3 regions of the Marinobacter sp. L-46 genome follow, and region 2 is predicted to be linked to each of the others. Evidence: predicted binding sites of a transcription regulator. Region 2 holds the regulator's gene; each other region holds the start of a gene.
What was found. The regulator sigma-54, encoded in region 2, starts transcription at its own class of promoters, with help from an activator protein. The targets are predictions, from matches to a motif close to ANTGGCATNNANNTTGCTNT.
Positions count from the first base shown of each region.

Region 1: glnA (glutamate--ammonia ligase) is a predicted target of sigma-54. The motif match lies at 8,790-8,809, and genes of this name have one in related genera.
Region 3: AC13DJ_RS09995 (TorF family putative porin) is a predicted target of sigma-54. The motif match lies at 3,831-3,850, and genes of this name have one in related genera.

Region 1 covers NZ_JBSXOP010000087.1:1,937-14,931, forward strand. The annotation lists gene uvrA (excinuclease ABC subunit UvrA) at 1-1,047, opposite strand, end outside; gene AC13DJ_RS15485 (MFS transporter) at 1,250-2,620, shown strand; gene ssb (single-stranded DNA-binding protein) at 2,678-3,220, shown strand; gene glnG (nitrogen regulation protein NR(I)) at 3,803-5,236, opposite strand; gene glnL (nitrogen regulation protein NR(II)) at 5,233-6,333, opposite strand; gene AC13DJ_RS15505 (DUF4124 domain-containing protein) at 6,595-7,122, opposite strand; gene glnA (glutamate--ammonia ligase) at 7,254-8,657, opposite strand; gene typA (translational GTPase TypA) at 9,050-10,861, shown strand; gene pip (prolyl aminopeptidase) at 11,124-12,086, shown strand; gene dtd (D-aminoacyl-tRNA deacylase) at 12,195-12,650, shown strand; gene AC13DJ_RS15530 (hypothetical protein) at 12,867-12,995, opposite strand, start outside.
Region 2 covers NZ_JBSXOP010000045.1:24,107-37,101, forward strand. The annotation lists gene AC13DJ_RS05095 (YhdP family phospholipid transporter) at 1-1,722, shown strand, start outside; gene AC13DJ_RS05100 (carbon-nitrogen hydrolase family protein) at 1,733-2,557, shown strand; gene yjgA (ribosome biogenesis factor YjgA) at 2,586-3,113, opposite strand; gene mgtE (magnesium transporter) at 3,132-4,493, opposite strand; gene AC13DJ_RS05115 (HPr family phosphocarrier protein) at 4,580-4,849, opposite strand; gene rapZ (RNase adapter RapZ) at 4,856-5,740, opposite strand; gene ptsN (PTS IIA-like nitrogen regulatory protein PtsN) at 5,775-6,245, opposite strand; gene hpf (ribosome hibernation promoting factor) at 6,341-6,643, opposite strand; gene AC13DJ_RS05135 (RNA polymerase factor sigma-54) at 6,740-8,272, opposite strand; gene lptB (LPS export ABC transporter ATP-binding protein) at 8,406-9,131, opposite strand; gene lptA (lipopolysaccharide transport periplasmic protein LptA) at 9,109-9,678, opposite strand; gene lptC (LPS export ABC transporter periplasmic protein LptC) at 9,662-10,261, opposite strand; gene AC13DJ_RS05155 (KdsC family phosphatase) at 10,258-10,839, opposite strand; gene AC13DJ_RS05160 (KpsF/GutQ family sugar-phosphate isomerase) at 10,840-11,829, opposite strand; gene AC13DJ_RS05165 (ATP-binding cassette domain-containing protein) at 11,967-12,779, shown strand; gene mlaE (lipid asymmetry maintenance ABC transporter permease subunit MlaE) at 12,776-12,995, shown strand, end outside.
Region 3 covers NZ_JBSXOP010000063.1:275-5,642, forward strand. The annotation lists gene AC13DJ_RS09980 (hypothetical protein) at 1-1,400, shown strand, start outside; partial or broken gene AC13DJ_RS09985 (cytochrome c biogenesis CcdA family protein) at 1,397-1,980, opposite strand; gene AC13DJ_RS09990 (ATPase) at 2,363-2,821, shown strand; gene AC13DJ_RS09995 (TorF family putative porin) at 3,266-3,790, opposite strand; gene AC13DJ_RS10000 (OprO/OprP family phosphate-selective porin) at 4,071-5,153, shown strand.

The DNA.
Region 1 (12,995 bases), on a different contig from region 2:
ACCATACAGCAGGGCCTGCTGGAAGTTTTCCGGCAGCTCTTCCCAGGGTGTTTCCAGGTCAACGCCGTAGTGCTCCGCCACGCTGGTGAGCATCTGGAAATAGTACACGGCGCGGCGGTCCCAGCCTTTGATGGCGCCGGAGGCCAGGGTGGCTTCCGGGCTCTGGATAACCTTTTCGGCGTCGAAAAACTGGCGCACGCCCAGGCCGTCACATGTGGGGCAGGCGCCGGCCGGGTTGTTGAAAGAAAACAGCTTGGGTTCCAGTTCGCTCAGGGCGTAGCCGCATTGGGTACAGGCGTAGCGGGCTGAGAAGGTGTGTTCCTCGCCTTCGCCGGTCATGGGGGCAACCAGGGCAATGCCGTCGGCAAGCTCCAGAGCGGTTTCAAAGCTCTCGGCAAGCCGCTGCTCCAGGCCTTCCTTCACCTTGAACCGGTCGACCACCACATCAATCTGGTGTTTGCGCTTTTTATCCAGCGCCGGTACGTCGTCGATGTCGTAAACGGTGCCGTCGACCCGCAAGCGAATAAAGCCCTGGCTGCGCATGGTATCGATTACCTGCAGGTGTTCGCCTTTGCGATCCCGGATGACCGGGGCCAGGATCATCAGTTTGCTGCCTTCCGGCATGGCCATCACCTGGTCGACCATCTGGCTTACGGTCTGGGCTTCCAGCGGCTGGCCGTGGTCCGGGCAGCGGGGTTCGCCGGCGCGGGCGAACAGCAGGCGCAGGTAGTCGTATATCTCGGTAATGGTACCCACAGTAGAACGCGGGTTGTGGGAGGTGGATTTCTGCTCGATGGAAATGGCCGGGGAAAGGCCTTCGATGTGGTCCACATCGGGTTTTTCCATCATCGACAGGAACTGGCGGGCATAGGTGGACAACGATTCCACGTACCGGCGCTGGCCTTCGGCATACAGCGTATCGAACGCCAGGGAAGATTTACCGGAACCGGAAAGGCCTGTGATGACAATCAGCTTGTCCCGCGGCATATCCAGGTCGATGTTCTTCAGGTTGTGGGTGCGTGCACCCTTGATCTGGATATGGTCCATAACACCTCGCTTGGGTAAAAACGTCGATTATATCGTTTTCGGGTGGCGCCGGCTAAACCGTGTACAGACGCGCCTGGCCACTCTCAGCCGCCGTTAGCCACCCCGTTGTGAGTAGTCCCGTCTGCATAGCGCTTCTGGTACAATGCGCCGCTCGCAGTGACAGGCTGCGCCTATACATTCAATCAGTCCGGCACGGGTTAGCATGAACGCGCTTGAAAAACGCTCAGTAGTAGCTCTGGCATCGGTATACGCCATGCGTATGCTGGGCCTGTTCATGGTAATGCCGGTCTTCGTTTTGCTGGGCAGCGACCTCGAAGGCGCTACGCCCGCGCTGATCGGTTTCGCAATTGGTGCCTACGGCCTGAGTCAGGCACTGCTGCAGATTCCGTTCGGCTTGCTGTCAGACCGGGTTGGCCGCAAGCGGATGATCTACATCGGCCTGGTTCTGTTCGCAGCCGGTAGTGTGCTGGCTGGCGCTACCGATTCCATATACGTAGTTATTGCCGGGCGGATTCTTCAGGGCGCCGGCGCGATTGCCAGCGTGCTGATGGCGTTGCTCAGTGATCTCACCCGGGAGGAGCAGCGCACCAAGGCCATGGCCACCGTGGGCATTTCCATTGGCCTGTCGTTTTCGGTCTCCCTGGTTGTGGGCCCGCTGCTGGGAGCTGCCTGGGGGCTGTCCGGGATTTTCTATACCACCGCGGTACTGGCGGTTCTGGCGTTGGTGGTGGTTGCCCGGGTTGTGCCCACACCGCACCAGCACAAGGTCAGTGCCGACACCCATCCGGCCCGGGAAATGGTCAGCCGTGTCCTGGCGGATGGCCGGCTGCTGCGGCTCGATTTCGGCATTTTCATCCTGCACTTTGTGCTGACCGCGCTGTTCCTGGTGTTCCCCACCATGTTGCAGGACCAGTTGGGTCTGAAGGCCAGTTCCCACTGGTGGTTCTATCTCAGCGTTATGATTACTTCGTTCTTCGCCATGGTGCCTTTCATTATCATTGGCGAGAAGAAACGCAAAATGAAACCGGTGCTGTGCGGTGCCATCGCCTTGCTGGCATTGGCGGCTGCGTCGATGACCGGTGTTGGCCAGAGCCTGTGGCTGGCGTGGGCTGTGCTATTCTTCTTCTTTATGGCGTTTAACCTGCTGGAAGCCAGCTTGCCGTCGCTGATCAGCAAAGAAGCCCCAGCCGCGGCCAAGGGCACGGCCATGGGCGTGTATTCCACTTCCCAGTTCTTCGGCGCGTTTCTGGGCGGCGCACTGGGTGGCGGGCTGTTGCAGACCGCTGGCCTGGACGGTGTGCTCTGGCTGATGGCCGCAGCGCTGGTGGTTTGGCTGCTGGTGGCGTTAACCATGCCTGCACCGGGTTACACCACCAGTTTTGTGGTACAGCTGAAAAACGCCGTGAGTATCAGTTTTGACGAGATCGACCAGAACCTGCGAAAACTGCCGGGCGTGGAAGACGTGGTGATCGTGGAAGAGGCCGCCATGGCGTACCTGAAGGTAGACCGTCAGCATTTTCGGGAAGAGCAGCTTGCGCACTTTGAATTTGTGCGGCAGGGTAGCACTACTTAAAACACAGGATGCCTGCATGGAACGCAGGCGTTCAGCAAAAGAGACCAGGAGCATACAATGGCACGAGGCGTAAACAAGGTAATTCTTATCGGTAATCTGGGCCAGGATCCGGATACCCGTTACACCCCGAACGGCAACGCGGTGGTAAACCTCAACCTGGCGACCGATGAAAGCTACAAGGATCGTCAATCCGGCCAACTGGTACCGAAAACCGAGTGGCACCGGGTGGTGTTGTTCGGCAAGGTGGCTGAAGTGGCAGGGCAGTACCTGCGCAAAGGTTCCAAGGTGTATATCGAAGGGCGCCTGCAAACCCGCAAATGGCAGGGGCAGGACGGCCAGGACCGTTACACCACCGAGATCGTGGTGGATATCAACGGCCAGATGCAGATGCTCGACAGCCGTGGTGGCGAAGGCGGCATGAACCAGGGCGCGCCCCAGGGCCGGCCCCAGCAAGCGGCCAGCTACAACACCCCGCCCCCGCAACAGCAGCAGGGTGGCCAGGGTAACCAGGGTGGCGGATACAGCAACCAGCCGCCCCAGCAGCAGGGCGGCGGCATGCCGGAGCCGATTGACGACTTTGATGACGATATCCCCTTCTGAGTGAGCCATTTTTCTAGGTAAATCAAGTATTTGTGACATTTTCGCTACACGTATAGGCTGTTGGTAGGCCTATTGCAAACCTGACTTATCCTCGCCCAGTAATGGGCTTGAACCTCGAAAGAGGGAGGGGAGTGCAGCATGTCAGGAAAAGGCGGGTGGCGGTGAAAGAGTCTAACTTGCGCCCGTCATTACAGGCCCCATACGGTTAAGCCTGATTGGTTGAACCATAGTCCTTTGTGGGTTTCAGGATATCAGTGACCTATGACTCTTGAGAGGTCACTTCACGTGTAGTCGGTCGGGGAAGTTGTTAGAACGCCCGGCTAACCAACCACGTGATACGCGCTCGGTGAGAGTGTTAAGGGGACGTAAGTGGAACCTAAGTGGGACGCACGTTGACTACCTGGCAGCCTGTCGGACTTGCACCTGACAGGCGCCGGATCATCGGGTGCGAACCGATCAAACACGGATAAGTGGTGTTGATCACGCGCCACCGCCACCTTCGGCGTCTACCGCGGCAACGACCGCATCATCTACTGGCGCGAAGTCCCCGCCAACTGAATCCAATCTCATGGGGGAAGAGGCTTACTCCTCCTCCCCCTCCGGATGATCCATCCCCAATTCGTTAATCTTCCGCGTCAGCGTATTCCGCCCCCAGCCCAGCAGTACCGAGGCATCCCGGCGGCGGCCGCCGGTGTGTTTCAGGGCGGCTTCGATCATGATTTTCTCGAACTCCGGCACGGCGGTGTCCAGGATGGCTTTCTTGCCCCGTTTCAGTTCCAGTTCGGCCCAGTTTTTCAGGCCTTCCTGCCAGGTCTGGCCGGTGCCGGCATTATCGGTTTCGGCCTGGTGCAGCAGTTCCGGGGGCAGGTCGTCTACGTGGATTTCCCGGCCACTGGCCATTACGGTCAGCCAGCGGCAGGTGTTTTCCAGCTGGCGCACGTTGCCGGGCCAGGGCAGGGTGGTCAGGTATTCTTCGGCGTCTGGCCGCAGTATTTTCGCTTCTACCGCCAGTTCCTTGGCGGCCCGCTTCAGGAAGTGCTGCATCAGCTTGGGGATGTCTTCCCGGCGTTCCGCCAGTTTGGGCAGGTGTACGCGGATTACGTTCAGGCGATGGAACAAGTCTTCGCGGAAGCTGCCGGCCTGCACCAGTTTTTCCAGGTCCTGGTGTGTGGCGGCGATGATGCGCACATCCACTTTGATGGGGGTGGTGCCGCCTACCCGGTAGAATTCGCCATCGGCCAGTACCCGCAGCAGGCGGGTCTGGGTGTCGGCGGGCATGTCGCCGATTTCGTCCAGAAACAGGGTGCCGCCGTTGGCTTGCTCAAACCGGCCCTGGCGGGTGGCGCCGGCGCCGGTGAAGGCGCCTTTTTCGTGGCCGAACAGTTCCGATTCAATCAGGTCTTTGGGGATGGCGGCCATGTTCAGGGCGATGAACGGGTTGTGGGCCCGGGGGCTGTGGTTGTGCAGGGCCTGGGCCACCAGTTCTTTACCGGTGCCACTCTCGCCGTTGATCAGTACGGTAATGTTGGAGTTGGAGAGCCGGCCGATGGCGCGGAACACCTCCTGCATGGCGGGTGCTTCGCCGATGATTTCCAGGTTTTTCTGAACCGACTCCATCTGGGGTTCTGCCGCGGCCTTTTTCTCGTGGCTGTGGGCGATGGCGCGCTTAACCAGAGCCACGGCTTCATCCACATCAAAGGGTTTGGGCAGGTATTCGAAGGCACCGGTCTGGTAGCTGGTCACCGCGCTGTCTAGGTCGGAGTGGGCGGTCATGATGATAACGGGCAGGTCCGGGTGCTTCTTCACGATCCTGGACAGCAGGGTAATGCCGTCTACGCCGGGCATGCGGATGTCGCTGATAATGGCATCCGGCTGTTCGTGCTCCAGGCGCATCATGATGCTTTCACCGCTGTCGAATACGCGGGGGTGCAGGCCGGCCTGGGTAAGGGCACGGTCCAGTACCCAGCGGATGCTTTTGTCGTCGTCTATGATCCAGACGTTTCCCGTTCGGCTCATTGGTTGTCCTCCAGAGGCAGGAAGATGATGAAGTCGGTTCTTCCCGGTTCACTCTCGCATTCCACCAGCCCGCGATGCTGGCCGATGATGCTTTGAGTAATGGAAAGCCCCAGGCCCGTGCCGGACGCCCGGCCACTGATCATGGGGTAGAAGACGTTCTGCAGCAGTTCCGGCGGTATACCCGGGCCGTTGTCGATGATGTCTACCCGGCACACCAGGCGGTGGCGTCGGTGGCCGATGGTGAACTGGCGCAGGGCCCGTGTGCGGAAGGTGATGGTGGGCATGTCGCCGCTGTGGCTGTCTACCTGGTTTTCGAAGGCGGCTTCCATGGCGTTGCGGGCGATGTTCAGGAAGGCCTGGATCAGCTGTTCCTTGTCGCCGGTGAATTCCGGAATGCTGGGGTCGTAATCCCGCTTCAGGCGCACCCGGCCCTTGCTTTCGGCTTCAATCAGGGTGCGTACCCGTTCCAGTACTTCGTGGATGTTGGTGCTGGCCATTTGCAGGGCCTTGTTGGGGCCCAGCATGCGGTCTACCAGGCTGCGCAGGCGGTCGGCTTCGTTAATGATCACCTGGGTGTATTCGCGCTGGTCTTCGCTGTTCAGTTCCCGGTCCAGCAGTTGCGCCGCACCTCGAATGCCCCCCAGCGGGTTCTTGATTTCGTGGGCCATGCCGCGCACCAGGATGCGGGTGGTTTCCTGCTGGGAGATGATGTCTTCTTCCCGGCTGATGCGCAGCATCCGGTCTTTCGGCTGGATTTCGATCACCAGCTCGGTCGGGTCTACGCTGACCGGGGTTACCGAGTAGTCTACGGTGAAACGTGAGCCTGTCAGCAGGGCGAACTCGGCCTCGCGGCGGGTGTAGGACTGGCCGTTGTTGAGGGCTGCGTACAGGGTCTTCAGGGCGTCGCTGGAGTCGATTAGCAGATCGCCCAGCGGTTGGCCACGGGTGCGGGTCAGGCTGGTTTCAAACAGGTTCTCGGCCGCCGGGTTCAGGTAACGGATAGTGAGGTCTTCGCCCAGCACCAGAAGGGAGGTGGTCAGGCTGTCCAGAATGCTTTTGTATCCACTGTCCGGGGTGGCGGGCGGCTGCGACGTCATGCTCGGCTTCCGTTTTCGTTTCATGCGTGTACCCCGGTTTTGCAAAATCCGAACCAGTTTTGCTGGCTCGCAGAAAAAAATGGGCAACGGCCGGGCGCGGGCCGGCCTGTGGGGCATGGCGGTGCTGTGGCTTGGTGCAGATGGTGCGGGAAAGGCTACAGGCAGCCGGCGATTTGCCCCTTCGCTGCCCAGAGTATGGCGTTAATGTGGTGCGTATGCACTAAATTGGTGCAACTAATTCCGGATGCTACCGCTGATGTGTTATCGGCGCAGGACAGACGGGCGATGAACGGTGAAGCTGATGCCGGGGCCGGTTTTCACCTGAACGCCCTGGTCGTCCACGATATGCACACCGGCCTGGTGGGTGCCGCGATCAATGTTGTTCACGGTTACCGAGCCGGAGGAGCTCTGGCCTACGGGCTGGCCGTCGAGGGTGATTTCGTATTTGTGGCCGCGTTGCAGGCCGGGGGTGCTGCGCACTTCAAAGGTGACGTCGCCACTGCCGCTGTAGAAGGCCTGGTCGTTTTGCGGGTGCACAAAAGTGAGGCTGTCGTAGTTGGCGCCTTCCTTCTGGACTTCTTGCCGAAGCTGGTCGGTTTCTCTCACCACTTCCGGTTTGGGCAGGGTGATGGTGGTAACCGGTTTTACTTTAACGGTTTCGCTGCCCTGCATCGGCTCGTCTGAGAAGGTGACGTTGCCCTGGGCATCCACATGCCGGTACACCTCTGCGTGGGCGCCGGCGGCGGCCAGTAAACAGAATCCGGTTACAAGGGCGAGAGGTGTTTTCATAATAAAGGCCTGCATTGATCAACTGCCTCGATTATCGGCGCCGTTGGCGGGGTTTTCAACGGCTGATACAAAAAAACCCCGCGCGGGGCGGGGCTGGCTGTTACCGGGCCGCACCAAATTGGTGCAGGGGCTTAGCAGGAGTAATACAGTTCGAATTCAACCGGGTGAGTGGTCATGTTGATACGCTCAACTTCGCCACGCTTCAGGTCGATGTAGCCGGCAATCATGTCTTCGGTGAACACGCCGCCGCGGGTCAGGAACTCGTGGTCTTCTGCCAGGCAATCGAGCGCCTCCTGCAGGGTAGTGGCTACCTGCGGGATGTTCATCGCTTCTTCCTTCGGCAGGTCGTACAAGTCCTTGTCCATGGCATCGCCAGGGTGGATCTTGTTCTGGATGCCGTCCAGGCCGGCCATCATCAGGGCGGCGAAGGCCAGGTACGGGTTGGCTGCCGGGTCCGGGAAGCGCACTTCGATACGGCGTGCCTTCGGGCTGCTTACGTACGGAATCCGGATGGAAGCGGAACGGTTACGGGCAGAGTAGGCCAGCATGACCGGGGCTTCAAAGCCGGGTACCAGGCGCTTGTAGCTGTTGGTGGCCGGGTTGGTGAAGGCGTTGATGGCCTTGGAGTGCTTGATGATGCCGCCGATGTAGTACAGGGCCATTTCGCTCAGGCCGGCATAGCTGTCACCTGCGAACAGGTTTTTGCCGTCTTTGTTCAGGGACATGTGCACGTGCATGCCGGAACCGTTGTCACCCACGACCGGCTTGGGCATGAAGGTGGCGGTTTTGCCGTAGGCGTGGGCTACGTTGTGCACGCAGTACTTCAGAATCTGAACTTCGTCTGCTTTGCGGGTCAGGGTGTTCGGGCCAACGCCGATTTCACACTGGCCGGCCGTGCCCACTTCGTGGTGGTGCACTTCGATGGTCAGACCCATGCTTTCCATGGCCGCACACATGGCGCCACGCAGGTCGTGCAGGCTGTCTACCGGCGGAACCGGGAAGTAGCCGCCTTTCACGCCCGGCCGGTGGCCGATGTTGTTGCGGTCGAAGTCTTCGCCGGATACCCAGGCGGCTTCTTCTGAGTAGAGCTCGTACATGGAGCCCTGCATGTCGGTCTTCCACTTAACGGAATCAAAGATGAAGAATTCCGGCTCCGGGCCGAACAGGGCGCCGTCGGCAATGCCGGTAGACTTCAGGTATTCCTCTGCGCGACGGGCAACTGAGCGGGGGTCACGCTCGTAACCCTGCATGGTGGTGGGTTCCACGATGTCGCAGGTAATGTTAACGGTGGTTTCTTCGGTGAACGGATCCAGCACGGAGGTTTCATCAACCGGCATCAGGATCATGTCGGACTCGTTGATGCCTTTCCAGCCAGAAATAGAAGAGCCGTCGAACATCTTGCCGTCGGCAAAAAAGTCTTCGTCTACTTCAGTGGCAGGCAGTGTAACGTGCTGTTCTTTACCGCGGCTGTCGGTGAAGCGCAGGTCAACCCATTTGACTTCGTGTTCTTTGATCAAATCAATCGTCTTGGACATTGTGCATGCTCCGTAGTGATTTCGTGTTCGTTGTGCCGGATCGTTCAGTGTGCTGAGGCCCGATCTCTTGCAGGTGAAGGCAGCTTACCAGAAGCCTTTGGCCCTTACCTTTCAATTACGGCTGCTCCTCACTAAGCAAGTGCCTTGCCAGTTTTGTGTAACTGCGCCACAACAGCGCAGTGGCAAGGCTTTGGTGCGTTGTGTGTGCAAAAGTGTACGGTGGCCGGCCTGGAATTGCACCAGAATAGCGCACCACTTTGGTGCGAAAACCGGTGGATTGCCTGATATCAGTGCGCCGGAAGGGTTGGTTACATATTAGGCACTATTCTTCATATTATCGACATGGACTTTTCGATATACTGCGCGCCGCTAATTTCTGCAGGATACCCGTTGTGATTGATAAGCTTAGAAACGTCGCCATCATTGCCCACGTTGACCACGGTAAAACCACCCTGGTTGACCAGTTGCTGCGCCAGTCTGGCACCCTGGACCGTAAAGAGCTCGAAAACGAGCGCGTTATGGACTCCAACGACCAGGAAAAAGAGCGTGGCATTACCATTCTGGCAAAAAACACCGCGCTGAAATGGAAGGACTACGATATCAACATCGTAGACACCCCGGGCCACGCTGACTTCGGTGGCGAAGTTGAGCGGGTAATGAGCATGGTAGACAGTGTGCTGCTGGTGGTGGATTCCATCGACGGCCCCATGCCGCAAACCCGCTTTGTTACCCAGAAAGCTTTCGCAGCGGGCCTGCGCCCGATTGTGGTTGTGAACAAGATCGACCGCCCGGGTGCGCGCCCGGACTGGGTTGTAGACCAGGTATTTGACCTGTTCGATAACCTGGGTGCCACCGACGAGCAGCTGGACTTCCCGATTGTTTACGCCAGCGCCCTGAACGGCATTGCCGGTATGGACCATGAAGACCTCCAGGACAACATGGACGCCGTGTTCCAGGCGATTGTTGACCACGTGCCTGCGCCTTCTGTTGACATGGACGGCCCGTTCCAGATGCAGATCTCCCAGCTGGACTACAACAGTTTCCTGGGTGTAATCGGTATCGGTCGTATCATGCGCGGTAAAGTGAAGACCAACACTCCGGTGGTGGCTCTCGGTGCCGACGGCAAGAAGCGCAACGGCCGTATTCTGAAGATCATGGGCCACTCCGGCCTGCAGCGTGTGGAAGTTGAAGAAGCCCAGGCTGGCGACATTGTGTGCGTAAGTGGCCTGGACCAGCTGTTCATTTCCGACACCCTGTGTGATCCCTCTAACGTAGAAGCCCTGCCGGCGCTGACCGTTGACGAGCCCACCGTATCCATGACCTTCCAGGTAAACGATTCGCCGTTTGCCGGTAAAGAAGGCAAGTACGTAACCAGCCGTAACATCAAAGAGCGCCTGGAAAAAGAACTGCTGCACAACGTGGCACTGCGTGTTGAAGAAGGCGATTCAGCGGACAAGTTCAAGGTGTCTGGCCGTGGTGAGCTGCACCTGTCGGTTCTGATCGAGAACATGCGCCGCGAAAACTTCGAGCTGGCCGTAGGCCGCCCGGAAGTGGTGGTCAAGGAAGTAAACGGCCAGAAGGAAGAGCCGTACGAAAACGTGATCATCGACATCGAAGAGCAGCACCAGGGCCCGATTATGGAGCAGATGGGTCTGCGTAAGGGTGACATGACCAACATGATCCCGGACGGCAAGGGCCGTATCCGCCTGGAATACACCATTCCGGCCCGCGGCCTGATCGGTTTCCGGAACACCTTCCTGACCATGACCTCCGGTACCGGCATCCTGACCTCCACCTTCAGCCACTACGGCCCGGTGAAGATGGGTGACGTAACCAGCCGCCAGAACGGCGTTATCGTTTCCATGGCGACCGGTACCGCGCTGACCTACTCGCTGGAAACCCTGCAGAGCCGTGGCAAGCTGTTCCTGGACCCGGGCCAGGAAATCTACGAAGGCCAGCTGTGTGGTATCCACAGCCGCGACAACGACCTGGTGGTTAACCCCACCAAGGGCAAGAAGCTGGACAACATGCGTGCCTCCGGTAAAGACGAAGTGATCGGCCTGGTGCCGCCCATCAAGTTCACCCTGGAGCAGGCGCTGGAGTTCATCGACGACGATGAGCTTGTGGAAGTAACGCCCAAGTCGATCCGTCTGCGCAAGAAGCTTCTGACCGAGAACGAGCGCAAGCGCGCGGGTAAGAAGTAAAAGACTTTTTGCCACGAAAACCACGAAAGAACACGAAAAGAGCTTAAAAAGAAAAAGATTATTTTTTGCCACGGACACTCACGGAATTACACGGACAACTGCCAAAAGCATTTTTGTCCGTGAGGGTCAGTGAGTGTCCGTGGCCAGTCAGTTTCTTTCTTTCTTTCGTGTCCTTTAGTGGATTTCGTGGCAAACCAATCCCTCCTTTATTGTCCCCACCCAACTCAGCTAGACTGCCGTTATCCCTGAAACGGAGTTCGTCATGCTGAACCTCTACCCCGATATTGAACCCTACGCCCGTCATCGCCTTGCGGTGGACGAACCCCATGAGCTGTACCTGGAAGAATCCGGCAATCCGGATGGCATTCCTGTGCTTGTGGTTCACGGTGGGCCGGGTGGTGGGTGTGAGGATTACCACCGGCGGTTTTTCGATGCCGAGCGGTTCCGGATTATCCTGATGGACCAGCGCGGCGCTGGCCGTTCCACGCCGCTGGCGGAGCTGGAAGGCAACAGCACCGACACCCTCGTGCAGGACATGGAAACCATTCGCCAGTTTCTGGGCATTGACCGCTGGTTGCTGTTTGGTGGCAGCTGGGGCTCCACGCTCAGCCTGGTGTATGCCGAAGCCTATCCGGAGCGGGTTCTCGGGCTGGTGTTGCGGGGCATTTTCCTGTGCCGGCCGCGAGATATTCAGTGGTTTTATCAGGAAGGCGCGAGCCGGGTGTTTCCGGATTACTGGCAGGATTTCCTGGCTCCGATTCCCGAAGCTGAGCGCGGTGATATGGTGACGGCCTACTATCGCCGGCTCACCAGCGCCAATGAACTGGAGCAGATACAGGCAGCCAAGGCCTGGTCGATCTGGGAAGGCCGTTGCGCAACTCTGCACCCGAACCCCAAGGTGGTGGAGCATTTCGGCCACCCCCATGTGGCCATCGCCCTGGCACGTATTGAGTGCCACTACTTCATGAACAACGCCTTTCTGGAACCGGATCAGATTGTGCGGGACGCGGGCCGGCTGGCGGATATCCCCGGGGTAATTGTGCACGGCCGTTACGACATGGTGTGCCCGCTGGATAATGCCCTGGCCCTGCACCGGGCCTGGCCGGAAGCCGAGCTGCATATTATCCGGGATGCCGGCCATTCCGCGTCCGAGCCGGCTATTGTGGATGCGCTGTTGCGGGGCGTAGAAGAGGTAGTGGCGAAAAGCCTGCCCAGCGCCGGTTGAGCATAGACTTATTATTGGCCTTCAAGGGCTTGCGGCCCCGCCGAGGGCCCTATACACTCTTGCGCGTTGCTGATTTTTAACCCTGTGCTCATCTTGCCAAGGGATGGAATGAAAGGACTGGTCCAGCGCGTTTCCGAAGCCAGTGTAACGGTGAATGGGGAAAAGATTTCCGCCATTGGGCCGGGGCTTCTGCTATTGCTGGGTGTGGAAAAGGACGACACACAGAATGAGGCCAGGGACTTGTGCCGAAAAATCCTCTCCTACCGGGTATTCCCCGACGAGCAGGGCCGGATGAACGTTAACGTTCAGGACTCCGGTGGATCGCTGCTGATTGTTCCCCAGTTCACACTTGCCGCCGATACCGGCTCCGGCACCCGCCCGGGGTTCTCGCTGGCGGCTGCGCCGGATATGGCCAATTCCCTGTATCAGAATTTTGTGGCCCAGGCCCGAGCTGAACTTGGGGAGAGTCGTGTTGGGGAAGGGCAGTTCGGTGCAGACATGAAAGTGGCCCTGGTAAATGACGGCCCTGTCACGTTCATGCTAGAAACCGGCAAAAAGGGTTAGTGCACCGAAATGTGACAGAGTTGTATCTGGCGCCTCACAAAAGGGCGGTAGATAAGGTAATGTTTGAGCCGGTTTGTGGTTTTGCTAGCTCGGACTGCCTTAGTTGATTGTTCTGGAAGCGGTTTTTGGGTTCTGGCCCTGATTTTGGTAGATAAAACCGGAATCTGTGGTCAAGCCATTGAGGAATAAAGAACTTTGCTTCCTGACCAAAAAAGGCTAAAAATTAGGTTCATCGCGGGTTAGCGTGAAAAAGTAGGAGACGGCGGTAAAACCGGTTAGTTTTGAGTTCGCCAAAACAACAAACCTGACCGACTCACCGCCGTCCCTATGAATGCTAATCCTCTT
Region 2 (12,995 bases):
CCCTTGGGCGAACTGGCAGGGCAGGCGGTCAGTGGCGCCGGGTTTGCCGGCCAGTTCCAGCTCGGCCTGAACATCGATATTCCCCTGAGCGATGGCGCTGATACCGCCGTGCAGGCCCGGGTTCAAACCGAAAACGGCGGTTTCCGCCTGCCAGGGCCCGACCTCAGCTGGACCGGAATCCGCACGGACCTGACCTACCACACCGAACGGGGTTTTTCCGGTGGCCCGGTCCATGCCCGTTTTATGGATCAGCCGGTCAGCGTCTCGTTCACACAGAATGCGGCGGGTGATGCACTGTCGATCCGCCAGGACGGCCGCCTGGCCCTGCCGGCGTTCTTGCAGCAGTGGGAGCCGGGTGAGGACAGCAGCTTTGGCCTGGCGGGTACCCTGGATTACAGCGCGCGGATGCGGATTGATGCCAGCGGGCCCTCGAGCATTGTGATGACCTCCGACCTTGCCGGCCTGAACGTAGACTGGCCGGAACCGCTGGGCAAAACCGCCGACCAAACCGCGCAGCTGGAAGCCCGGGTTGATCCTTTCGCTCCGGAAGGTGTGCGCATTACCGGAGACTGGCAGGACCGGATGGCGTTCGACCTGCTCTGGAAGGAGTCTGCCGTGGACCTGCAGTTTGATTACCTGAGCCTGGGCAGCCACCGGCTCACCGATATCACCATCAGCGCGCTGGACCTGGGCGACCGCTGGGTGGTCAATACCGAATCGGAACGGGCCGCCGGCCGGGTTGTTATTCCGCAGGGCGACGGCGTGGTTGAGGTCGACCTGCACATCCTGCACCTAAGTCGGGAGGACGCTTCAACCGAACAGGACCAAGCGCCTGAGCTGCTGACCCTGGAGCAACAGCTGGAAGCCTTCCGCCAGCTGGATATTGGCAGCTGGCCGGATGTGGACGGCCGCATCAGTAACCTCAAGCTTGGGGGTGAGTCGGCGGGCAGCTGGAGCTTCCGGTTGCGCCCGGCCCCGCACCAGCTGAATGTGGAGGCGATTGAAGGCCGCCTGGGTGCCCTGGAACTGGCAGGTGACATGGTCTGGCGGGTCGTGGATGACCGGGAAACCACCCGCTTTCAGGGCCAGCTGACCGGCGGTGCCCTGAAAGACCTGGAAGCCCTCACCGGCAGCTCCATCCCCATGACCAACCAGGCCACGGCGGTGGAGCTGGATATTGACTGGCCTGGCGGCCCCAATGATATCGGCCTGAGTGCGCTCAGCGGGGAAGTCAGCGTGCGGCTGGACGATGGCGTGATCCTGGAGCAGAACAACTCGGCCCAATTGTTCCGGGTCTTCAACCTGCTGAACACCGACACTTTGTGGCGCCGCCTGCGCCTGGACTTTTCCGACCTGTACGAGCGGGGTGTGGCCTTTGATGCCATTTCCGGCAAGGCCCGCATCAGTGACGGGCTGGTTACCATGGACCCGGAGCTGCAACTGGTGGGCCCATCCGGTGCCTTCAAGATCAACGGCTCCACCAACATGGCCGATGAAAGCCTGGATATGCGACTGGTGGTGGTGTTACCGGTTACCCAGAACCTGCCCCTGGCTGCCATACTGATGGGAGCCAGCGCTCCGATTGGTGGCGCCTTGTTTGTGCTGGACAAGATCCTTGGCGACCCCTTGAGCAAACTGACCAGCGCCACCTACAGTGTCACCGGTAGCTGGAGCGAACCCAAAGTTGATCTGCGCAGTGTATTTGATACTGCCGAACAGTAAGGAGGGAAGGATGACACAGGTAGCCGCCATACAGATGGTCAGCAGCCACGATGTTGCAGCCAACCTGGACGAAGCCGGGCGCTTGCTGGCCGAAGCCGCAGGGCAGGGCGCGAAGGTGGCCGTGCTTCCCGAGAACTTTGCCGTACTGGCCACGGGGAAGATGCGTGGCTGCGGTGAGCAGGAGGCCGGGCCGGAACCGGTCATCCGCCGTTTCCTGGCTGACCAGGCCCGGCAAAACAAACTCTGGATTGTCGGCGGCTCCCTGCCGCTGGCGAACCGGCCTGACGGCAGCGATATTCCGGACCGGGTGCGGGCCAGCTGCCTGGTGTATGACGACCAGGGCCACGAAGTCGCCCGCTATGACAAAATCCACCTGTTCGATGCCATGGTGGACGATGCCCACGGCCAGTACCGGGAGTCAGACAGCTTCGAGCCCGGGCAGCAGGTGGTTACTGTGGATACGCCGGCGGGCAGGCTGGGGCTGGCAATCTGCTACGACCTGCGCTTCCCGGAGCTGTTCCGGGCGCTACGGGAGCAAGGGGCGGACTGGGTGTGCCTGCCCAGCGCCTTCACCTGGCAAACTGGTGATGCCCACTGGCATGCCCTGATTCGCGCCCGGGCCATCGAGAACCAGGTATGGGTGGTTGCAGCGGGGCAGGGTGGCCAGAACAGCGAACGCCGCAAAACCTACGGCCATAGCTTGATTTGTGATCCCTGGGGCGAGGTGGTCTGCGAACTAGAGCAGGGCCCCGGCGTGGTGCTGGCCGACCTGGACCTGGAGCGGCTGGAACAGCTGAGAACCCGCATGCCGGTGTGGCAGCACCGGCGCTTGTAAAGCGGTGGGGCGTTGCGCCCCACCGTGATTACTGCTGCTCGGCGTCGTCGATCCATTCCCGCAGGGCGCGGAACAGTTTTCGGGACTGGCCGGTATTCTTCTCTTTCTCCACATCCTTGCGGGCGTTGCGCACCAGGTTGCGCAGATGCTGCACCTCGGCGGTCGGACAGTAGTCAATAAACTCGCCCACTACCTTGTCGCCCTCGGCAATCATCCGGTCGCGCCAGCGCTCGGCCAGGTGGTGCCGGCGCGTGTGTTCCTCGCTGCCGGCGTGGAAGGCATCAATGGCCCGGCTCACTGCTTCAGGGTCATCTTCCTGGCGGATCACCTTGCCGATGTATTGCAGGTGCCGGCGCCGGGCTTCGCGCTGGTTAATCCGGCGTGATTCCACAATGGCGGCTTTCAGGGTTTCGCTGATGGTCAGCGAGGCCAGTTGTTCATCGCTCAGGTCCAGCATGCGTTTGCCCAGTTCCTGCAGGGCGTGCATTTCCCGTTTGAGCTGGGATTTACTAGGGCCGAAATCTTCCTCGAACTGGTCTTCGTGTTGGTCTGTCATGGCAATAAGGCTTGTCTGTCAGGCGTAGAAAAGGGTGGCCAATCCCAGGAAGGCCATGAAACCGACAACATCGGTTACCGTTGTCAGGATAACGCTGCCGGCCAGCGCCGGGTCAATGTTCCGGGATTTCAGGAACAGGGGCAACACCGTGCCCACCAGGGCCGCAGCTACCAGGTTGATCACCAGGGCAGCGGCAATTACCGCACCAATCAGCCAGTCGTTAAACCAGAGCACCGCGGCTGTCGCCACCACCAGGGCCCATAACAGGCCGTTGAGTACGCCGGAAAGAAACTCCCGGTTCAGCAGCCAGCCTACGTTGGCGCCGCTGATCTGGCCCACGGCCATGCCGCGGATAACCAGGGTCAGGGTCTGGCTGCCGGCAATGCCGCCCATGCTGGCTACGATGGGCATCAGTACCGCCAGGGCAACCACCTGCTGGATGGTTTCTTCAAACAGGCCGATGACTGCCGAGGCGGTAAAGGCAGTAATCAGGTTTACGCCCAGCCAGACCGCCCGGCGCTTGGTGGTTTTCATCACCGGGGCAAATGTGTCTTCGTCTTCGTCCAGGCCGGCCATGCTCATCAGGGAGTGGTCGGCATCATCCCGGATAACGTCGACCACGTCATCGATGGTGATCCGGCCCAGCAGCCGGTTGGTTTCATCCACCACCGGCGCGGAGATCAGGTCGTAGCGCTCGAACAGGGTGGCAACCTTGGTGTCGGACAGGGTGACGTGGATCGGCTCTATATCGGTATCCATGACCTCCCGCACGGTGGCACCGGGATTGGATACCAGCATGCGGGTAATGGGAAGAATACCGATAAATTCGTCGCGCCGGCTGACCACAATCAGGCTGTCGGTCATCGGCGGCAGGGTACGGTGCCGGCGCAGGTAACGTAGAACAACGTCAATGGTGATGTCCGGGCGCACCGTCACCGTATCGGTGTTCATCAGACCACCGGCGGTGTCTTCCGGGTACGAGAGTACTTCCTCTACCCGCTGCCGGTCCTGCTCGTCCATGGTGTCCAAGACTTCCTGGATCACCGTATCCGGCAGCTGCTGCAGCAAGTCGGCCAGGTCGTCCGATTCGAAGTCTTCCAGCAGGTTGGCCAGTTCCTGGGCGTTGAACTCGCTCAGGAAGTCGGCCCGGATGTCGTCCGACATGTACTGGAGGACTTCACCTTCCAGTTGTTTGTCGACCAGCTTCCACAGCAAAACCCGCTGCCGTGGCGGGGAAGATTCCAGCAGGTGGGCAATATCACTGGGGCTCAGGCCGCCATTCAGGATGCGCGCTACCTGTTTGAGGGCACCACTGTCGAGGGCCTCACTGAGGGAGCGAAGCCGCTGTCGGGCCTGACTTTTTTCCAGAATGTCGGTCATGAAACCACCTGCGATCAGAAAACCTTTGTATTATAGCGGAGTTAGGTTACACAGGTGAGGAAGACTTGCAGGTGAATTACGAAGTTTTATTCACCCTCGCCGAAATAGTCGTCGATCAGTGCAATCAGGGCGTCGATGGCTTCCTGTTCGTCCGGGCCATCGGCGGTCAGCTCCACTTCGGTGCCCTGGCTGGCGGCCAGCATCATCACCTGCATGATGTTGCGGGCATCCACTTCCCGGCCCTTGGCCTTCAGGGTGATCTTGCTGTCAAACCGGGAGGCGGTGGTCACCAGCTTGTTGGTGGCCCGGGCGTGCAGCCCGAGCTTGTTGATAATTGTGATGGGGCGGCAGATCATGGCGGCTCAGATCTCTCCCCGGGCTTGCAGGTGAGGCAACTCGGTATGGCGCACCTGCACGTTGCGGTACTGCTTGCGGAAGTAAGCGCCCAATTGCTCGCACACATACACCGACCGGTGCTGGCCACCGGTGCAGCCGATGGAAATGGTCATGTAGCTGCGGTTGCTGTCGGCAAAGGACGGTAGCCAGGTGTTCAGGAAACCGGTGAGGTCGTCCACCATTTGCCCGGTCAGCGGTTCCCGCTCCAGGAAATCGATTACCGGCTGGTCGGTGCCGGTGTGCTTGCGCAGGCTGGTGTCCCAGTACGGATTGGGCAGGCAGCGCACGTCGAATACATAATCGGAATCTACCGGCACGCCGTGCTTGAAACCGAATGACTGGAACAGCAGGGCGATTTCCTGTTCCTTGCGGCCGGCCACCCGCTGTTTCACCATGTCGCGCAACTCGTACATGGATAGGCCGGTGGTGTTGATATACAGGTCGGCCAGCTTCGACAGCGGTTCCAGCAGCTGTTTCTCGTTGCTGATGGCTTCGCGCAGAGAGGTCTTGTCGTCGCTCAGGGGGTGCTTGCGCCGGGTGGCGTGGAACCGTTGGAGCAGGGATTGCTCGTCGGCATCCAGGAAGATGATTTCGATCTCGATCCCGGTATCACCCAGCCGCTGGTAGATGTCCTCGAAATTGGCCAGTTCACCGGACAGGTTGCGGGCATCGATACTGACCGCCATTTTCTTCAGGCGGCCGGGGGCCTCGTGGGCCACGGCTTCCCGGGTCAGGGGAAACAGCAGGCCGATGGGCAGGTTGTCTATGCAATAGAACCCCAGGTCTTCCAGTACGTGCAGTGCCGTACTTTTGCCCGACCCGGACCGGCCACTGACGATGATCAGCTTCATGGTTAGGCTTCTCCCGTACTTTGACAGCCCTCGGTTACTGGCTGTCGGTGGTCATGCCCTTATACAGGGAGTCGGCATCCTGGCATTTGCGCAGGCGCTCGCAGAATGCGCTGTCGTTGAAACGTTCAGCAAGCTGGCTCAACAGCTCCAGGTGCTCGCTGGTGGCTTCTTTGGGCACAACCAGGGCAAACACCAGGTCTACCGGCTGGTTGTCGATGGCATCGAAGTCCACCGGCTCGGCCAGGGTCATCAACACTCCGATTACCCGATCCAGGCCTTCCAGGCGGCAGTGGGGTATGGCGATACCCTGCCCGATACCTGTGCTGCCAAGACGCTCCCGGGACACCAGGTTGTTGAAGATGTCGTTATCGTTGAGAGTCTCGTCCTGATAGTGAATCCGCTCGGCAATAAACTCCAACACCCGTTTCTTGCTGGACGCCGGTACCTGGCACAGCGTCAGTGCAGGGGCCAGGATGTTGTCGATGGTCAGGGATGTATCGCTCATGGATTAACTGTGAACCCGTAAAAAAAAGGCTGCGGCCGGTAGCCCTGCCGCAGCTCGTTCGATTGAATTACCCGGTAGCCTGCGCCTGAAGGCGCTTAGCCGTTACCGTGCATCCGGTCTACGTTCTTTTCCTTGTGCTTGAGGATCTGGCGGTCAAGCTTGTCCACCAGGGCATCGATTGCCGCGTACATATCCTCGTTTTCAGCCTTTGCGTGAATCTCGCCACCAATTACGTGGAGGGTAGCTTCAGCCATCTGGCGAACTTTCTCAACTTCCAGCGTCACCTGACAGTTACTGATGTGGTCAAAGTGGCGCTCAAGCTTCTCGAACTTGGTGTTGACGTAATCCTTCAGTGCAGGGGTCAGTTCTACGTGATGGCCTGAAATGTTGAGTTGCATTGGCGTCTCCTGTTGTCATCATGCCGGCGTTCCGCCGGACTGAGTACCAGAGCTTCGTGCCCCGGTGAATATTGGTAAACGATTGCCGGTAAAGGCTTAAACCAGTCGCTTGCGTTCGTTCGAAGGAGGTATGTGCATGGCCTCCCGATACTTGGCCACGGTGCGCCGGGCCACGTTGATACCCTGTTCCCCTAGCATGGCCGCAATTTTGCTGTCGCTCAACGGCTTTTTCGGGGTTTCCTCTGCAATCAGTTTCCTGATCATGGCACGAATTGCCGTAGAGGAACACTCCCCGCCTTCGGCGGTGCCCACGTGGCTGGAGAAGAAATACTTCAGCTCGAAGATGCCCCGGGGTGTGTGCATGTATTTCTGGGTGGTTACCCGGGAGATGGTGGACTCGTGCATCTCCACGGCCTGGGCGATGTCCGACAGGATCAGGGGCTTCATGGCCTCCTCACCCTGGTCCAGGAAGCCCTGCTGGTGCTCGACAATGCGGGTGGCCACTTTCAGCAGGGTTTCGTTGCGGCTCTGCAGACTCTTGATAAACCACTTGGCTTCCTGCAGCTGGTCGCGCAGGTAAGTGTTGTCGGCGCTGCTGTCGGCCCGGCGAATCAGCGAGGCGTAACTGGCGTTCACCCGGATGCGCGGAGCAATTTCCGGGTTCAGTTCCACCCGCCACCGGCCTTCATGCTTGCGCACGATCACATCGGGGATTACGTAGTCGGTATCACCGTGATCAATCACATCCCCCGGTTTCGGGTTCAGGCTGGTAATCAGGGCCAGGACTTCCCGCAACTGGTCTTCCTTCAGCCGGCTGCGGCGCAGCAGCTGCGCGTAGTCACGGTTGCCCAGCAGGTGCAGGAACTGGGTGACAACCTGGCGCGCCTGGCGCAGCCAGGGGGTGTCCGGTGGCAGCTGGTTCAGCTGGATCAGCAGGCATTCCTGAAGGTCCCGGGCAAACACACCCGGGGGGTCGAAATGCTGCAGCCGGTGCAGCACGGCTTCTACCTCATCCAGGTCCAGTGGGTCTTCATCGCTGTCTTCACGCAGGCCGGCGTGGATTTCGTCCAGCGGCGAGGTGAGATAGCCCCGGTCGTCCACGGCGTCCATCAGGGCGTGCGCGATGGCCTGGTCCCGTTCGCTCAGGGGGGTGAGGTTCAGCTGCCATTCCAGGTGATCCCGCAGGGTTTCCGTAGGGGAGTTGCGGGTTTCGAAGTCCGAGTCGTTCTCGTCGTCGTCTTTCGGAGTGCTGGCCGGGGCGGTTTGGTAGATGTCTTCCCAGGCGGTATCGACCGGCAGGTCGTCAGGAATGGTGTCGGTAATGTCGTTTTCCGAGTTCCAGTCCGGCCCGTTTTCGGATTCGTCCCAGTCGTTGCTGCTTTCCGGGGCGTTGTCATCCTGGGCGCTGGCGGTTTCGTTGTGCTGGTCGTCAGAACTTTGCTGTTCGGTGGTGTCGTCCGGGCCGTGGTCGTCGTCCTCGGCGGTTTCCAGCATGGGGTTGGAGTCCAGCGCCTGCTGGATTTCCTGCTGGAGATCGAGGGTAGAAAGCTGCAACAGGCGGATGGCCTGCTGCAACTGGGGCGTCATGGTCAGGCTCTGGCCCAGTTTTAGCTGTAACGAGGCTTTCATAACCATGGCTTTAGATCCATAACAGACTGGTATCCCGGTAAAAAATCGAATTTCCTTGCAAGATCTTTGCCGAGTTTACTTGTTACCGTTCTGCAACACAATCAGACCTCGGTGAAAGGGCGGGGCGCTCCGCTTAAAGGCGGAATTCGTCCCCCAGATACACCTCTTTTACCTGCTGGTTGGCGAGGATGGCCTCGGAGTTGCCGGAGGCAATGATGTGGCCGCCGGACACAATGTAGGCGTTCTCACAGATGTCCAGGGTTTCCCGCACGTTATGGTCGGTAATCAGTACGCCAATGCCCTTATCCCGCAGGTGCCGGATAATGTGTTTGATGTCGCTGACGGAAATGGGGTCTACCCCGGCGAAGGGCTCGTCCAACAGGATGAAGGCAGGCTCCATGGCCAGGGCCCGGGCAATTTCCACCCGGCGACGTTCGCCACCGGACAGGGCCATGCCGAGGCTGTCCCGGATATGGGTGATGTGGAATTCTTCCAGCAGCTCTTCCAGCTTGGCTTCCCGGTCGGCCCGGTTCAGGCCCTTGCGGGTTTCCAGGATGGCCATGATGTTGTCCCGCACGGTGAGTTTGCGGAATACCGAGGCTTCCTGGGGCAGGTAACCGATGCCCTTACGGGCGCGGCCGTGCATGGGCAGCGGAGTGATGTCCTGGCTGTCGATGGTGATGCGGCCCCGGTCTGCCGGCACCAGGCCTACGATCATGTAAAAGCAGGTGGTTTTGCCTGCGCCATTAGGGCCCAGCAGGCCGACGATTTCTCCGGAGCGGATCTCCAGGGAAACATCCAGGACCACTTTTTTCTGCTTGTAGCTTTTGGCCAGATTACTGGCCCTGAGTACTGCCATCAGAACCTTCCCCGTTACTGGACTGGCCGGTGTTACGCGGCTGGATGACCATTTCGACCCGGCCGGAACCGCCGGTTTCTGTATTGCCGCCCTCGGCGGTGACCACCCGGCTGACCGTATTGTAATGAATAACATCACCCTTGAAGGTGTTGCCCGCCTGTTCGATGACGGCCTGGCGCTCGAAGGTCAGCTGGTTGTCTTTCGCGGCCCAGGTAATGTTCAGGGCGCTGGCATTGGTCATGCCTTCGCCTTCCCGGGAGGGCTGGCGGTAATGGGCGGGTGATCCACTGGCTTCAATGCGGCTCAGGCCCTGGTCGTCCCGGTACAGCACCGCCCGCTGGGCTTCCAGCCGGGTGCTGCCCTGCACCAGTTCCACGTCGCCGGTGTAGGTGGCCACGCCGGCGCTGTCATCCAGCCGGGCGGAGTCGGCACTCACCTGGATGGGGGTGTTCGAGTCCATATCAAAGGCCATCGCCGGGGCGGCCAGCATCAGCGCGGCAGCCAGCAGCGCCGGCGGATAAAAACGGAGCTTACCTGACGGTTTCATATTGCCCTTCCACCCGGGAGTTGAGTTCCAGTATGCGTTGATCAATCCAGGCCTTCATGCCGGTGGCCTGGGTGGTACCGAACGGCTCGGTAATGGTTACCGGCAGGTCGGTGAATACGGTGCCTTCGTTGTTGTCCAGGGTCAGCGCTTCCGTGGCCAGCGTGGCCCGGGAGTCGCCGCTGGTGCGCAGTACGGTCACGTTACCTTCCAGGTGCATCAGCCCCTGAGACTGCAGCAGGCTACCTGCATCGGCTTCAATTATCCACGGTTCGGCCTCACCCTCGCCGAACAGGCGGGCGCTCGGGTCTGTCATCCTGGCGCTGCTGTCGTGATCGAACTGCTCGATGCGGGGGCTGGTCATGTGGATTTCCAGGGTGCCCTGTTCATTCCAGGCCCGGTAGTCGGCGCCCACCACGAAGCCGTCCGGCTCGGCGGGGCCCCGAAGCTGTGCCGCTTCGGGATCGGGTACCGGTGGCTCGCCGCTTTGCCACATCAGGTAAATCGTGGCGGCAACAGTAGCCGCCAGGGCCAGGGTGCGCAGCCAGGGTTTGCCGGCCTGTGAGGAAAAGAACCGCCGGATCATGCCCGGTCGTCCTGTGATTCGGCCAGGTAGGGGGCCAGGGTGTTTTCCAGCTGGCCCTGGGCCCAGAGAATCAGTTCGCAGGCTTCGCGCACGGCGCCCTGACCGCCCGCTGCCTGCGTGCAGTAGTCGGCATGCTGACGGACCAGCCAGTGGCCGTTGGGCACGCTGATGCCAAGGCCCGCGTACTGCAGGGCAGGGAGGTCCGGCAGGTCATCGCCCATGTAGCCGATTTGCCCGGCGGTAATGTCCATGTCAGCCACCAGTTCCTGCAAGGCCACCCGCTTGTCTTCCCGGCCCTGCATCAGGTGGCTGATGCCCAGGTCGTTCATGCGCTTTTCGGTGAGCGGCGAGCGCCTGCCGGTAATCACCGCCACGGTAATGCCGGCGTGCATCAGCTGTTTCAGGCCCAGGCCATCCAGGATGTTGAAGGTTTTCAGCTCGTCGCCGCCGGCGCTGAAGTACAGGCGGCCATCACTCATAATGCCGTCTACGTCAAAGGCCACCAGGCGGATGGCGGCGGCTTTGGCTTTCAGTGCGTCGTTCCACTGGTTTTGCAGGGGGTGAACCATGCCGGTCATTCAGATAACCCCCGCGCGCAGCAGGTCGTGCATGTTGATGGCGCCGGTCAGCTGGCCGTTTTCATCGGTGACCGGCAGGGCGTTGATCTTCAGTTCTTCCATCATGTTCAGGGCTTCGGCGGCCAGGTGGTCGGCGCGGATGGTTTTGCCGTGGCGGGTCATGACATCCCGGATGACAGTGGTGTGCACATCCACGGATTTATCCAGGGTACGGCGCAGGTCACCATCGGTGAAGATGCCGGTCAGTTCGTCCTTTGTATTCACTACCGTGGTCATACCCAGACCCTTGCGGGTGATTTCCAGCAGCGCGGTGCTGAGGCTGACATCTTCGGTGACTTTCGGAATTGCATCGCCGGAATGCATGATGTCGGAGACCCGCAGCAGCAAGCGCCGGCCCAGGCTGCCGCCGGGGTGGGAGAACGCGAAGTCTTCGGCGCTGAAGCCGCGGGCTTCCAGCAGGGCCACGGCCAGGGCATCGCCCATCACCAGGGTGGCGGTGGTACTGGAGGTGGGGGCCAGGCCCAGGGGGCAGGCTTCAATAGCCACGCTGACATCCAGGTTGGCGATGGCTTCCTTGGCCAGGACCGAGTTGGGGTTGCCGGTCATGCTGATCAGCGGAGCGCCCATGCGCTTGATCAGGGGCAGGATGGTAACCACTTCGCTGGTGCTGCCACTGTTGGAGATGGCAATCACTACGTCCTGCGGGGTAATCATGCCCATGTCGCCGTGGCTGGCTTCGCCGGGGTGTACAAAGAATGAAGGCGTGCCGGTGCTGGCCAGGGTGGCGGCAATCTTGTTGCCGATGTGGCCGGATTTGCCCATGCCGGTCACCACCACGCGGCCCTTGCAGGCCATGATGACCTCGCAAGCCCGGGTGAAGTCGCCATTAATGCGGCCCTCAAGGGCTTCGATAGCTTCCCGTTCGATGCGGATAGCCCGCAGGGCAGAGGTGCGGTAGTCCTGGCCACCTGAAGAGTTGGAGTCTGTCATCTCGGCTGGTTTTCCCTCTGTCCGCTTGCTTGGTTTGGCTGCCCCGGCTACCATCCGGGCCGTGAGCGATTGGCTGGCAAGTATATCATTTATGAACCTCTTGTCTTAATGTAGGCGCTCCCCGAGAAGGATGGATTATGGAGTCATCTGCTTACATAACACTTAAGGATGTGGTGTTTTCCCGAGGTGGTCGCCGCATTTTCGACGGCGTAACGCTGGATATACCCAAGGGCAAGATCACCGCCATTATGGGCCCCAGCGGCACCGGCAAGACCACGCTTTTGCGCCTGATCGGCGGCCAGCTAAGGCCGGATTCCGGGCAGGTTTCCGTGGACGGCCATAATGTGCCGGCCCTCAAGCGCAAAGACCTTTACCGGTTGCGGGAAAAGATGGGCATGCTGTTCCAGAGTGGTGCCCTGTTCACTGACCTGAGCGTTTATGAAAACGTGGCCTTCCCGCTGAGGGTGCACACCAGGTTGCCGGAAGACATGATTCGCGACATCGTGCTGATGAAGCTTGAGGCCGTGGGCCTGCGTGGTGCCCGTAAACTCATGCCTTCCGAACTGTCCGGCGGCATGACCCGCCGGGTTGCACTGGCCCGTAGCATTGCCCTGGACCCGGAACTGATCATGTACGACGAGCCGTTTGCCGGGCAGGACCCCATTGCCATGGGCGTGCTGGTGAAGTTGATCCGGGATCTGAACAGTTCCATGGGGCTGACCAGCGTGCTGGTCTCCCACGATGTGCCGGAATCTCTCAGTATTTGCCACTACGCCTGTATCCTGGCGGACGGTAAGGTGATCGGAGAAGGTACTCCGGAGGAACTGCGCCAGCATCCGTCTGACCGAGTCCAGCAATTTCTGAATGGCCAGCCCGATGGCCCGGTGCCGTTCCATTATCCGGCCAGCGATGCCGCTGCGGACTTCGGCGTAAACGGAGGCGCACTATGATCGACCGTATTGCCGCCCTGGGCCGTGGCGGGTTGGATGTGATTTCTTCCTTTGGCCGGTCCGGGCGTTTCCTGGTGGGCGTTCTGGCAGGCATTCCCCGGCCGGCGACCGGGTTTCCGCTGTTGCTGCGCCAGTTGTATTTTGTCGGTGTACTGTCGCTGGCCATTGTGGTGGTGTCCGGGCTGTTTATCGGCATGGTGCTGGGCCTGCAGGGTT
Region 3 (5,368 bases), on a different contig from region 2:
GGGATGTTTTCGTTACGGCAAAACCCGTTCAGAACGGCGATGCCAGTTTGGTCAGTGACCGCCGGTCCGTAATCGGTATTTTACGGATTAATCCGGAAGAATTCGTTGGCAAGCTGCTGTCCGGGCCCATGCCTGGTGTAAATGCCGTTGTGGAGAGGTTTGGCCCTTTGCCGGCCGTAATTAAAAGTACAACCGAAAAAAGCGGGCCCGTGGAAGAAGAACTGAAATCCATGTTTCCACGCCTGGTCTGGGAAAATGAGGAAAGCAAGGCAGAGCCCTCTCTGACGTTCGAGTTAATAAGCAAGGGCAGGGTAGTTGTCACCTATGACCAAACCTGGCTGGTCGGGATGATTGATATCGGCGCAGCTTCATACTCAAAGGAAGAGAGTTTTCGTGTTGCGGCAGAGGCGGAGGCCGAGCTTGCTCTTGAGTTGCCGGGCCGGGCAGGTTCGATTGCGGTCCATGAAATCCCGGGGCGTTATGTCGTGGCACTGGAAGGCAAGCAGACAATCAGGTTTTTTTCGGGGCGCTCCGATGGCTCTGTAAGCGAAATCGCCGTGGTTGATATTCCACGTGGCGAGAGAATCATTTACATGGACTGGTATAGCAGTGCCGGTGAGCTTTATCTGCTGGTCAACCAATGGGATGATTACCGGGTGTCAGGTTCTGTTGTCAGGCTTGACGGGGACCGAGCCATGTTGGTCGGGTTTTCGCCATTGATGATGGGCGTGCATGATACCGACCTGGATGGGCGGAGTGACACCATTCTGGGGCAGTCCTATACGGCAGAGCACGGCTTCGGGTCAAAGATTTACACGGTTATGCCGGGGCAAGAGAAGATGGCGGAAAGCGCCAATGACACATTCAGCGCCCTGACGCCGGGTTTCAGGGTGTTGGGCTCCCGGGTTCTGGGCAAGACAGACAGCGGCGATCTGGCTTTTGTAAGTGCGTTTGACGGTAAAGCCTCTGTGTATTCCGGCAATGGCCCGGAATTGCAGCTCAGCTACGATATGGACCCTCTTGTCAGCTCGGAAATCCGGTTTGAGGTAAACCCGGAACTGATTTTCAGTCCGACAAGATCCCTGTCTCTGGGTAACCCGTTTGTCGGCGGCACCGGAGGGGCGGATAGGGTTTCGCGCCCCATGGTGGGTATCGCGCAGCGCCCGAGCTCTGCGGAGGCCGCAGGTCCCAGGGATGTCGTCGCTATCGACTGGCTGGACGCAAACCCGGGCTCGCCATCGGTTCTGGGAAGATCCAGGGTATCCATACCCCGCTCGGCGAAGCCGGCCTATGGGAGCGGTGGGCTGTTCTTTTTCTCGGTAGGAAGCCGAGGTGGAGATAGTAAGGCCGGGGAAGGCGCAACAAGGCTCTACCGGCTTCCAGCCGACCTGGGACACTAGCCAAGCCTTCCCAACACGGGAAAGGTCGACAGCATCCAGGTGGCGAACCAGGTCATCTGGCCGGTCAGCACCATTATGCCCATGATGATCAGCACAAGGCCCGCCAGTGCCCTTAGCGGCCTGCTCCAGCGGCTGAATCCGCGCACTCGCTTGCGAAAATGCTCGATGAACAGCGCGGTTCCGAGAAACGGGAGTGCCAGGCCGAGCGAATACACCGCTAGGTACAACATGCCCGTTTCTGCGTTGGCGTGGGTGGAACTGAGCGCCAGTATGGCTCCGAGTATCGGGCCGATGCAGGGCGTCCAGCCGACGGCAAAGGCGATGCCCAGCAAAAAGGCCGCTGTGGGGCGTCCTCCCTCGAGCGTTTGCCCCAGGCGCCCAGTCCCGTTGCAGCGCCGGCATGCTCCACCAGCCCAGCATGAACAGGCCCATCAGCACGATCAGCAGGCCCGCCACCAGATTGGCTTCCTGCCGGTAGGCCATCAGCCAGCGCCACGAAAACCACGCTGAACCCGAGGACAAAACAGCAGCTCAGCCACAAGGCTTTCAGGCGGTTTGATGCCTCACTAACGGCGCCGCCGGCACTGCCGGTGAATATGAATGGATATCCGGTCTGCCCGGCCCTGTGGCCCGGCGATGAAGCCGCATCGGATCATAAAACCTCTGAGCCACTCACATGTCAAGCAGTAAGGTATTGAGTGTCCATGAAATGATCCAGACTTGACTCCTGTCAGATCCGGATCAGTTAGTGGCGATTGTTCAGTTTCGGTTCAGCATAGTATGAGTTGCCGCCCCCGGTGTGGTATGGGATTGATGCAAATCATATTAACCAGTGCCAGGGCCGGAATTTTACTTTCTTTTGCTGGTTTTCAGGGTGAGTTCAGGTTGCAGGGTTTTACTTCGAACAGGGAACCTTATACCGGGCTGGCAATCATCAACCCAAACAAAGCGGGGACAACGAAATGCATATCAGAACCTTTGGTGAATTGATTGACTGGACGCGGGATCTGCACTCACACCTGGCGAGTTGTCTGTCCCACTGTGCGACAAAAAATGAAGAAGAGCGGGCCCGGGCACTGCTGGACTATCTGGCGGCCCATGAGTCCGAAATGGAGCGGATCGTGAGCGAGTTTGAACGTCAGGGGGATTCCAGGGCGCTAGAAACAAGAGTCTTTGATTACCTTTCGCATAATCCCGTCAAAACTCACCGTACCTGTGATGAGCCGTACGCAAAGCTTGATTTCCAGGGTATTTGCCGGGAGGTATTCGACTTTCATGATCAGATCGCCGACCTCTATAAAGCCATGGCGGACCGGGCGGAGATTCCCGAGGCAAGGGAACTGTTCCAGGCTTTGTTAACCATGGAACAGAACGAATCGATGCGACTGGCCCGTCAGGTCGGACGAATGGACGACCTCTGATCATCCACTGAAGCAGCGCTCTGATTTCCGGGCACCGATCCGGCATTTTCTCAATCAGGCGGAGGATGAGCGCAGATGAACATCACATTCCCGGGTGGAACGGAGACCGCGACCGGCTCCAGGTTGAAACCGGCCAGACACGTGTATTGGTCGATTGCGGTCTGGAAGCAGGGCCTGGGGTTCGGATAGTGCAGCGTGACAATTATCAAGTCTTTGTCGCCGCGGAGGCAGGGGCCCGGGGCTTTTGCCGCCAGGCGGGAATAAAAACTGACGTGAATCAAGGCCGGAGCGACCAGGCCAAAAAATTCAGTTTCGTTTTAGTTTCAAGGTGTCTAATTGTTCATGTTTTGGATCAGTAGCTTTTCGAAAGCCTTTTTCCGGAACAGCTATATACGTCTCTTCATCTAACCCAGAAGGGTGCACCTATGAAAAAACTCCATTTTATTAAGCTGTCGCACCGGCACTGTAGCTGTCCTGCAGAGGCACCCCAACAGAGGCGTAGTAATAGGCATCTCCTTGCACGAACACCCCATCACCACTGGTGTCGCTGTTGATCGTGTAGGCTAGGCCTACAGCAGCAATGCCATAGCTGATCTCGCCGTAAAGTTCGCCGAAATCAATGGAGTCCGGCGCGTCAGGATACGCATAATAAATGTACCCAACGTCATAACCCAGTTCTTCCACAGAGCCGGAGAATCCGGCATAAAGATCAAGCTCATAGCTGGTGCCGTCACCAAAATCGACATTGGAACCCCAGCCACCGGCGTAGAAGCCCGACGCATGCTCATAATCCAACCCTCCCTGGACAGCCGCAGCCCCGTCTGTCTGGGTGACGCCCCGGAACAGATAGTTGCTGCTGGCGCTCACATTTGAGCTGACGTCAGCGCTAACAATGGCGGGCGCAGCCTGAAGTGCTGCAAGCAAAGTGATACTGATAAATCCGGATTTGGTGAAAAACTGCTTCTTCATAATGGATACCTTCGGTTGGGTTTCATTGCTCCAAATATGATCAGCAAAAGTCTTGCCACATCTTATTTATTCTTTTTTATCATAATTATAGAGACAAATCGGCACATTCTGAGCTTGCCCCCGAAAAACGACCGCAACACCTAGCGCCCCAGAACCTGTCACCGGCCCGGACCAGCGCCCTGTTTTGATGCATTCTCTGTAACCATTCTGTAATCTTTGCCAAATAGACTTTAATCGCGCTTCAACACACACAACCAAACCGAAAAAGGTGAGACAGATCATGAGCAAGAAATATTTGGGCTTGGCTTTGGCGATTTCTGCCGCTTCTGCTGCACAGGCCGGAACTGTTACGACCAGCGGCGAAGACCTTGTGATCGATACCGACAGCGGTATCAAAGTGAAAGTGTCGGATAACTCTGCGTCTTTTCAGCTCGGCGGGCGCCTTCAATGGGATTACGACGCCACGCAGTCTGACGTCAAAGGTGACACTACCGATTTCAACGCGCGCCGGGCACGCCTCTACGCCAAGGGCAACTTTGGCGACTGGGCGTACAAAATCCAGTTCAACGTGGCTGAGAGTGATGGCGCCAAAGGCGGGGACGCTGAGGACCTGTACATTCGCTACCTGGGATTTGGCTCAGCTGCAACCGTGACTATTGGTAAGCAGAAAGAGCCATTCGGCCTGGAACAATTAACGAGTTCAAAAGACATCTCGGCCCTTGAGCGATCCGCCATGTCCGAGCGTTATACCCCCGGTCGCAGCGGCGGCATCCAGCTCAGTGGCAAAGGCGACAACTGGACCTACGGTATCGGCTACTTCGAGGCAAACGGCGATGGCAGCGACGACTTCAATAACACGGCAGTAACCGCGCGGGGCACGGTTGCACCGATTCAAACGAACAATATGGTTGTTCATCTTGGTGCGGGTTATTCCACGCGTGATGCCGACACTCAGGCCGGTGAGGTCGATAAGTTTAATCTGGAGCTCGCCGGCGCTTCCGGGCCCTTCCATGCCCAGGCCGAATATTTCGATTCCGAGGAAGGCCAGGTGGATGTTGATGGCTATTACGTACAGCTTGGCTGGATCATCACCGGCGAAAGCCGTCCTTACAAAGCCGGAATATTCAAGCGGGTAAAACCGGCATCACCCAAAGGGGCCTGGGAAGTTGTTGCCCGCTTTGAGGATGGTGACGGAAAATACAGTGATGTGGGGCTGGCCACGACCGACGGTAAGCAAACAACACTGGGCGTTAACTATTACGCCAACAAGAATGTTCGACTTGGAATGAGCTACATGGATGGCGAACAAGCCAATGGCGCTAGCGGAGATGAAGTGCGTGCGAGGTTACAATATGCATTTTGAACGCATGGGAGGGGGCTTGGTTGAGCTCGCCACTTGATAGGGCACTGGTACGGGAAACATTGCGATCAAAAACAATCGGAAAATTCAGTTAGAGTTCAGTTTAGCTTGATATAGTCTACGTGAGTTAATGAAGTGCTCAGGTTTTTAGGGCAGATATTGATCTGCCCATTTTTTTGTCTGCCCCGCCCTGAATAGAGTTCATCTGAAGTTTCTGG